DNA from 4 places in the Sphingomonas sp. DMC6 genome. Region 2 is predicted to be linked to each of the others. Evidence: predicted binding sites of a transcription regulator. Region 2 holds the regulator's gene; each other region holds the start of a gene.

Region 1 (2,202 bases), on a different contig from region 2:
GAGCGCCGCCGCCACCGCCAGATCGGCCGCGGGGTCTTGCACCCGATAGCCGCCGGCGATGTTCAGATAGACTTCGCACGCCGAAAAGCTCAGCCCGCAACGCGCCTCCAGCACCGCCAGCACCATCGACAGCCGCGCCGAATCCCAGCCGACCACCGCCCGGCGCGGGGTGGCGCCCGAGGCGAGGCGGACGGTGAGCGCCTGTACCTCGACCAGCACCGGCCGCGTACCCTCCAGCGCCGGGAACACCACCGTGCCGGTCACGCTTTCATCGCGCTGGGTGAGGAATAGCGACGAGGGATTGCCGACCTCGGCAAGCCCCTCTGCCTGCATCGCGAACACGCCGATCTCGTCGGTGCCGCCGAAGCGGTTCTTCACCGCGCGCAGGATGCGATAGAGGTGGCTGCGCTCGCCTTCGAACGCGAGCACGGTATCGACCATATGTTCGAGCACGCGCGGCCCGGCGATCGCGCCGTCCTTGGTGACATGGCCGACCATCACCAGCGCGGTGCCGCGTTCCTTGGCGAAGCGGATCAGTTCCTGCGCGCTGGCCCGCACCTGGCTGACGGTGCCGGGGGCGCCTTCGATCAGGTCCGAGTGCATCGTCTGGATCGAATCGATGATCAGCAGGTCGGGCGGCGCCGCACCACCGAGCGTGGTGAGGATGTCGCGGACCGAGGTGGCGGCGGCAAGCTGCACCGGCGCCTGCCCCAGCCCGAGCCGGCGCGCGCGCAGCCGCACCTGATCGGCAGCCTCCTCACCCGAAACATAGGCGACGGCGAGCCCCCTGGCGGCGATCTTCGCTGCGGCCTGGAGCAGCAGGGTGGACTTGCCGATCCCGGGATCGCCGCCGATCAGCGTTGCCGAACCCTCGACGAACCCGCCGCCCAGCGCGCGGTCCAGCTCGGCAATGCCGCTGGCCATGCGTTCGGGCAGCGCGACATCGGTATTGAGCCCGGAAAGCTGGATCGCGCGGCCGCCCGATTGCAGGTTATGCTTGGCCTGGAACGGCGTGACGGTGGCACCGGCCTCTTCGACCAGCGTGTTCCATTCGCCACAATCGCCGCATTGCCCCGCCCATTTCGACGTGACCGAGCCGCAGGCCTGGCAGACATAGCGTTTCTGAGGTTTCGCCATGGCGGCGGTGTAGCGCGGGAGAAACGAAAAGGGAACGGATTTTGCTGCTTCTTCGGTAAACCACGCTCCCCTCCCGCTTGCGGGAGGGGTTGGGGGAGGGAGCGACGGGGAAGAAGCGCGGAGCCGGTCAGCCCCTCCCCTAACCCCTCCCGCAAGCGGAAGGGGAATACAGAAGCCGACTACGGGGTAGCGAGTGCCCCCCCGGCGCTTGCCCCATGCCCCGCGCCCGACTATGCCCCTCCCGCAAATGCAGCCATCCGATCTTCGTGTCGCGCTCTTCAGCGGCAATTACAATTATGTTCGCGACGGCGCGAACCAGTCGCTCAACAAGCTCGTCGGCTATTTGCTGCGGCAAGGCGTCACCATGCGCATCTACTCGCCGACCACCAGCACGCCGGCCTTTCCGCCGGTAGGCGATCTGGTAAGCGTGCCGGCCTGGCCGGTGCCCGGCGGCCGTTCCGAATACAAGTTCGCAACCGGCCTGCCCGCCAGCATCCGCGAGGATCTGGAAGCGTTCGCGCCGAACATGATTCATGTCTCGGCGCCCGAGTTCCTGTGTCACCGCGCGGTCACCTGGGCCCGGCAGCGAGAAATTCCGGCGGTCGCCTCGTTCCATACCCGGTTCGAGACCTATCCCGCCTATTATCATCTCGGCTTTGTCGAGCCGCTGATCATCAATATCCTGACGCGCTTCTACAACCGGGTCGACGAAGTGGTGACGCCGGGCAAATCGACGGCCGACCTGATCCGCGGCTGGGGCGTGAAGACGCCGGTGCGCATCTGGTCGCGCGGCGTGGACCATGACCGTTTCAACCCGGCGCGCCGCAGCCTGGAATGGCGGCGCTCGCTGGGCATCCAGGATCACGAGTTCGCGGTCGGTTTCCTCGGCCGGCTGGTGCTGGAAAAGGGCCTCGATATCTTCGCGGCGGTTTGCAACACGCTGGCGCGCCAAGGCGTGCCGCACCGCGTGCTGGTGATCGGCGAAGGCCCGGCGCGGCAATGGTTTGCCGACCGGGTGCCGGAGGCGGTGTTCACCGGCTTCCAGCGCGGCGACGATCTGGCCCG
Region 2 (2,202 bases):
AGCGGCGGCGTCGCGATCCGCCTTGCCGACGGCACCGTTCGGACCGTTCGCGGGGAAGGGCGACAACCTTGGCTTGACCCGCCGACGGTGCAGCCGCCATTCGCGGGGAAAGGAGAGGAAAGACGATGATCCGCACAATGATGCTCGCGATCGCGCTGACAGTTGCGCCTGCGGCCGAGGCGCAGACCGACTGGGCGAAGACACGAGCCGAATGGAACCAGCCCGTGGCGCCCTTCCGCATTCTGGGCAATGTCCATTATGTCGGCACCGCGGGCATCGCCGCCTATCTCATCACGAGCCCGCAGGGGCATATCCTGATCGACGGTGGCATGCCCGAAAGCGCGCCGCTGATTGCTGCGAACATCGAGAAGCTCGGCTTCAAGCTGAGCGACGTGAAGATTTTGCTGATCAACCACGCGCATTGGGACCATGCGGGCGGCCTCGCCGAGCTGAAGCGCAGGACTGGCGCGCGGTTGCTGGCAAGCGCTGCCGAGGTACCGGCGCTGGAGCTTGGTCGATCGGACTATCGTCCCGATATTTCCATCACTGCGCCACCCGTGAAAGTCGACGGCGTTCTTGCCGACGGGCAGGAAATTCGCCTGGGCACCAACACGCTGGTAGCGCACCTCACGCCCGGTCACACCAAAGGGTGCACCAGCTTCACGCTGGAAGTCCCCTCGGGCGGCGACAGCCTGACGGTATTGTTCGCCTGCAGCCTCACCGTTGCCGACCAGCCGCTGACGCCCGGTCATGGCTATGACGCTGCACCGGCCGATTTCCGCGCCACCTTCGCCAAGCTCGGCGCGATGCAGGCGGACGTCTATCTGAGCTATCACCCTTCGCAATTCGATTTCGACGCAAAGCGGGCAAAACTTCTCGCCGGAAATCCCGAGGCTTTTGTCGATCCCGGCGAATTACACCGGCGCGTCGAGGAAGCGCGTGCGGATTTTGAAGCGGAACTGCAGCGATCGTCCCCGCAAAAGTGACGATCGTTGCCCAGCGTCCCGCCCGCTCGTCAGTATCGCCGCAACAATCCGGCCAGGCGTCCCTGCACGCGGATCTGGTCAGGGCGGTAGCGCTGCGGGGAATAGTCGCGGTTGGCTGGATCGAGCCGGACCATCGACCCTTCCTTGCGGAAATATTTGAGCGTCGCCTCCGCATCGTCGATCAACGCGACGACGATCTCGCCCTCGCGGGCGGTTTCGGTGCGGCGGATCAGTGCATAGTCGCCATCGAGGATACCGGCTTCGACCATTGAGTCGCCCGCGACTTCCAGCGCATAATGCTCGCCCGAGCCCAGAAGCGCGGCGGGAACCGGCAGCATGGTCGAGCCTTCGAGTGCCTCGATCGGCGTACCGGCGGCGATACGACCGTGCAGCGGAATTTCCACCACGTCGTTCGCCGGCGCAGGCACGGTCGCCGCCGGTGCGGCAGGAGCGCTGACCTTCGGCTTGGGCGCGGGCTTGCGCTCACCCCGTTCCGGCATGCGCAGCACTTCGAGGGCGCGCGCGCGGTTCGGCAGGCGACGGATGAACTCGCGTTCCTCCAGTGCGCTGATCAGGCGGTGCACACCTGACTTGGACTTAAGGTCCAGCGCCTCCTTCATCTCCTCGAACGAGGGCGAAACGCCCGTTTCGTTCAGGCGATCGGCGATGAAGCAGATCAGCTCGTGCTGCTTGCGCGTGAGCATCCAATCCTCCGGGTCTAGAACAGACTGGGAACGTTTATGCAATGTTCCGGGCCCGTGTCAAGCGATGTCGAGGATTTCCACGGAGTCGCCTGTTTTTGCAGGGCCTGCACCGGCTTCGCGGACGATCAGGCAGTTGCTTCGAGCCAGAGTCCGCAGCATCGAACTGTCCTGGATCGTCGAGGCACGGACCCGCCCGTCGACCAGTTCGGCACGCAGATAATCGGTGCGGTCGCCATTGGCGGGCAGGTCTTCGCCGAGCACGGCCAGACGGGTGCGCGGGAAGGGATCGGCCGCGCCGGCGATATGCGCGATCAGCGGCCGGACGAACAGCAGCGCGGTGACGAAAACCGAAACCGGATTGCCCGGCAGACCTACTACAACGGTCAGTCCGCGACGGCCCGCCATCATCGGTTTGCCCGGGCGCAGCGCGATTCGCCAGAAATCGATGACGGCGCCGGCCGCTTCCAGCGCGGGGCGGACCAGATCGTGATCGCCCACCGAGGCACCGCCGG
Region 3 (2,202 bases), on a different contig from region 2:
CCGCGCACCACGCCCCCCGAGGACTATCGGCTCGACCTGTGCGCCGGCGCCGCGCATCCGGTGGCGGACCCGGCGCAGGGCATCGAGCCGGGCCTGATTCCGGCCGGGCGCTGCGCCATGCTGCGCGTGGTGGGCCAGGCCGACGATCTCGAGCCGGCGGCGCTGTTCCTATACCGCAACTGGCTGCCGGAAAGCGGCGAGGAGCCGGGCGACTTTCCGCTCTTTGCCCGTCGCGTGACCTTCTTTCCCGACGTTGCCGAGCATGAAGCGGTGACGGAGCTGTATCTGCCGCTTCAATAGCGCCCATGGTGCAGCTTGCGCGGGGCGCACCACAAGCGGTTGTGCCCCGCGCGATTCATCCCCGTAAATTTATTTGCAGTTCCATGTTCGTTCCCTTGCCTTTTGCGAAGGTAAGGAAAGTCCGTGCGTCGCGCCTGGTAACCGGTTTCGGCTGTGCCACGAACCGAGTCATTTCAGCGACGAACCGTTGCATTCAGAAGTCATTTACTGTCTTGTGCCCGGACTCGGATTGGCACAATCTGTAGTGGTTGCACTGGGGAGCACGCTCAAGCACTGGTAGACCTTGGTTCGCATAGCCATATGCGAGGCGGGACTGTTCGTGCCGGCGGCCGGGAATGCGTACACTTTTTGTTCTTACGCAAACCGGACAGTGCTACCATCGGGTACAACCCCCGAGTCGTACAGCGTAGGGCATCACAGGGGCTTGCAGGCATGGAATTCAGGGACACCGAAACGAGCGTGAACGACACCGCCACCATCGAAGCCGCGCCTGCCGTGCGCAAGGAACTGGACAGCAAGGCCGTTGCGCCCCGACCCTATCCGGTCGAGGTCGATCATGCCCGCGACGCACTGCTCACCGATTTCGGCAAGGAAACGCTGCGCGACCGCTATCTGCTGCCCGGCGAAAGCTATCAGGATCTGTTCGTCCGCGTCGCCTCTGCCTATGCCGACGATGCCGCGCACGCCCAGCGGCTCTATGACTATATCTCGAAGCTGTGGTTCATGCCGGCCACCCCGGTGCTGTCGAACGGCGGCACGGGCCGCGGCCTGCCGATCAGCTGCTACCTAAACTCGGTGCCCGACAGCCTGGACGGCATCGTCCAGACCTGGAACGAGAATGTCTGGCTCGCCTCACGCGGCGGCGGCATCGGCACCTATTGGGGCAGCGTGCGCGGTATCGGCGAGCCGGTCGGCCTGAATGGCAAGACCAGCGGCATCATTCCGTTCGTCCGCGTGATGGATTCGCTGACGCTCGCGATTTCGCAGGGCTCGCTGCGCCGCGGTTCGGCCGCCTGCTATCTCGACATCTCGCATCCCGAAATCGAGGAGTTCCTCGAAATCCGCAAACCCTCGGGCGACTTCAACCGCAAGGCGCTGAACCTGCACCACGGCGTACTGATCCCCGACGCCTTCATGGAAGCCGTGCGCGACGGCGCGGAGTGGGAGCTGAAGAGCCCGAAGGACGGGTCGGTCCGCGGCAAGGTCGATGCGCGCGCGCTGTTCCAGAAGCTGGTCGAAACCCGGCTGGCGACGGGCGAGCCGTACATCGTGTTCTCGGATCACGTGAACTCGACGATGCCCAAGCATCATCGCGATCTGGGCCTGAAGGTCTCGACCTCGAACCTCTGCTCGGAAATCACGCTGCCGACCGGCCGCGACCATCTGGGCAACGACCGCACCGCCGTGTGCTGCCTGTCCTCGCTCAACCTGGAAACCTGGGACGAGTGGAGCAAGGACAAGCGCTTCGTGGAAGACGTGATGCGCTTCCTCGACAACGTCCTGACCGACTATATCGCGCGCGCGCCCGACGAAATGGCCCGCGCCCGCTATTCGGCGGAGCGCGAGCGTTCGGTCGGACTGGGCGTGATGGGCTTCCACAGCTTCCTGCAGGCGCGCGGGCTGCCGTTCGAAGGCGCGATGGCGAAGAGCTGGAATCTCCGCATCTTCAAGCACATCAGCGCGCAGGTGAACGAAGCGTCGATGGCGCTGGCGGTCGAACGCGGCCCCTGCCCCGACGCCGCCGACATGGGCGTGATGGAACGATTCAGCTGCAAGATGGCGATCGCGCCCACCGCGTCGATCTCGATCATCTGCGGCGGCACCAGCGCCTGCATCGAGCCGATCCCGGCGAACATCTACACGCACAAGACGCTGAGCGGCTCCTTCTCGGTCAAGAACCCG
Region 4 (2,202 bases), 250 kb from region 2:
AGTGGCCGACCTCTGGGCGCTCGACCGCGCGCGGCTGTTCCCAGGCCGCTACCATGTGCTGGGCGGGCGGCTGTCGGCGCTGGACGGCGTACGGCCGGAGGATCTGCGGATCGACGCACTCGTCCGCCGGGTGGGGCAGGGCGGCATCGACGAGGTGGTGCTGGCGATGAACGCCACACTGGAGGGGCAGACGACCGCCCATTATGTCTCCGAACGGCTGGAGGCGTTCCCGGTGCGCGTGACGCAGCTTGCCCACGGCCTGCCGGTGGGGGGCGAGCTCGACTATCTCGACGAGGGCACGCTCGCCCAGGCGCTCCGCGCGCGGCGTCCGGTTGCTTGACGCTGCGGGGCCGCTCTCCTAAATTTGGGGGATGGCCATCCTCCCCATCGTCGAAGTACCCGATCCGCGTCTGCGCCTTGTCTCTGAACCTGTGGAGACGGTGGACGATGATCTGCGTGCGCTGATCGGCGATATGTTCGACACGATGTACGACGCTCCGGGCATCGGCCTGGCGGCGATCCAGGTCGGCGTGGCGAAGCGTGTGATCGTGATGGACTTGCAGGAGGAAGAGGACGAGGAGGGCAAGCCGATCCGGCATCCGCGCGTCTTCATCAATCCCGAAATCCTGGAGCCGTCGGAGGATCAGTCGGTCTATACCGAAGGCTGCCTGTCGGTGCCCGACCAGTACGCCGACGTCGAACGCCCCGCGCGCTGCCGGGTGAAGTGGCTCGATGAGAATGGGGCGGCGCATGACGAGGTCTTCGAAGGGCTGCTCGCGACCTGCATCCAGCATGAGATGGATCACCTGCAGGGCATCGTGTTCCTCGACCACCTCTCGCGCCTCAAGCGCGACATGCTGCTGAAGAAGCTGAACAAGGCCCGCCGCAGCGCCGCCTGAGGGCGGCCAATCCTCTTTAACTGCCGTCATCCCGGCGAAGGCCGGGATCCATTCGCCACGCCGCCGGGGCTTGGGGCGTGACGGAGGCCCCAATGGATTCCGGCTTTCGTCGGAATGACGACGGTTGGGGTCGGGCGCCTCACACTTATCCACCGAAGCCTTTCCATTCGCGCCCAACCGATCCCCGCCGCCCTTGCGACAGCCTTGCCCGACGGGTAAGTTCGCGTCCTGTTCCCCCGGAGGCGTACTTTGAACCCGTTGCTGATCGTTTTCGTGATCGTTGCCCTTGTCGCCGGCGTGGTGCTCGGCTGGCTGCTCGGTGCCCGTGGCACGGCAGAGGCGCGGGCGGAGAGCGCGCGGCGAGAGGCGGATTTCAAGGCCGCGATCACCGATCTCGCCATGGCCGAGGAGCGCGCCCACCAGATCCCCGAACTGCGCGAGGAAGTGGCGCTGCTCCGCGACGAGCGCGACGCCGCCCGCATCGAGCTGGCCGAGCTCAAGGCCAAGGCCGGCGCGTTCGAGGAGCGGCTGGCCGAGTTCATCAACGCGCGGGAGACGATGTCCGGCCAGTTCCGCGAAACCGCCGCCAAGATGCTCGACGAAACCCAGCGCGCCTTTCTCGAACGTGCCGAGGCGCGCTTCCACCAGGCGGGCGAAAAGAATGAGGAGCGGCTGCGCACGCTGCTCCAGCCGATCGACACCACGCTCAAGCGCTATGAGGAGGGGCTGCAGCGGGTCGAGAAGGATCGCAGCGACAGTTATGGCCAGCTCCGCGAGGCGATCAGCGCCGTCCATGCCAGCCTGGGCGAGACGCGCGCGGAAACCTCCAAGCTGGTCAATGCCCTGCGCGCCGCGCCCAAGACGCGCGGCCGCTGGGGCGAGCAGCAGTTCCGCAACCTGATCGAGATCGCGGGGCTGTCCGGCCATGTCGATTTCGCGTCCGAAGTCTCGGTCACCACCGAGGACGGCATGCTGCGGCCGGACTTCATCATCCGCCTGCCGGGCGACCAGCAGCTGATCGTCGACGTGAAGTGCGTGCTCGACGGCTATTTGCAGGCGGCCGAGTCGACCAGCGCCGAGGAGCGCACCGCGGCGCTCAAGGCCCATGCCAAGGCGATGAGCACCCATGCCGACGCGCTGTCGCGCAAGGCCTATTGGGCGCAGTTCGAAAAGGCGCCCGATTTCGTGATCATGTACATCCCCGGCGACAATTTCCTGTCCAGTGCGCTGGAAGTGGACATGGAGCTGTGGGAGCGCGCGGCGCGCAACCGGGTGATCATCGCCGGCCCCTCGGCCTTCCTGC

What was found. The regulator LexA, encoded in region 2, represses DNA repair genes until DNA is damaged. The targets are predictions, from matches to a motif close to GTTCCNCNCTTGTTCT.
Region 1: radA (DNA repair protein RadA) is a predicted target of LexA. The motif match lies at 1,246-1,261, and genes of this name have one in related genera.
Region 3: ACT53M_RS03900 (ribonucleoside-diphosphate reductase subunit alpha) is a predicted target of LexA. The motif match lies at 640-655, and genes of this name have one in related genera.
Region 4: ACT53M_RS00950 (DNA recombination protein RmuC) is a predicted target of LexA. The motif match lies at 1,119-1,134, and genes of this name have one in related genera.

What each region holds. Positions count from the first base shown of each region.
Region 1 is NZ_JBQUYT010000004.1:306,393-308,594, reverse strand. It holds gene radA (DNA repair protein RadA) at 1-1,137, opposite strand, end outside; gene ACT53M_RS11935 (glycosyltransferase family 4 protein) at 1,385-2,202, shown strand, end outside.
Region 2 is NZ_JBQUYT010000001.1:468,257-470,458, reverse strand. It holds gene ACT53M_RS02005 (ComEC/Rec2 family competence protein) at 1-129, shown strand, start outside; gene bla (subclass B3 metallo-beta-lactamase) at 126-986, shown strand; gene lexA (transcriptional repressor LexA) at 1,016-1,690, opposite strand; gene ACT53M_RS01990 (molybdopterin molybdotransferase MoeA) at 1,748-2,202, opposite strand, start outside.
Region 3 is NZ_JBQUYT010000002.1:23,419-25,620, forward strand. It holds gene ACT53M_RS03895 (AraC family transcriptional regulator) at 1-300, shown strand, start outside; gene ACT53M_RS03900 (ribonucleoside-diphosphate reductase subunit alpha) at 733-2,202, shown strand, end outside.
Region 4 is NZ_JBQUYT010000001.1:220,635-222,836, forward strand. It holds gene recR (recombination mediator RecR) at 1-340, shown strand, start outside; gene def (peptide deformylase) at 372-899, shown strand; gene ACT53M_RS00950 (DNA recombination protein RmuC) at 1,149-2,202, shown strand, end outside.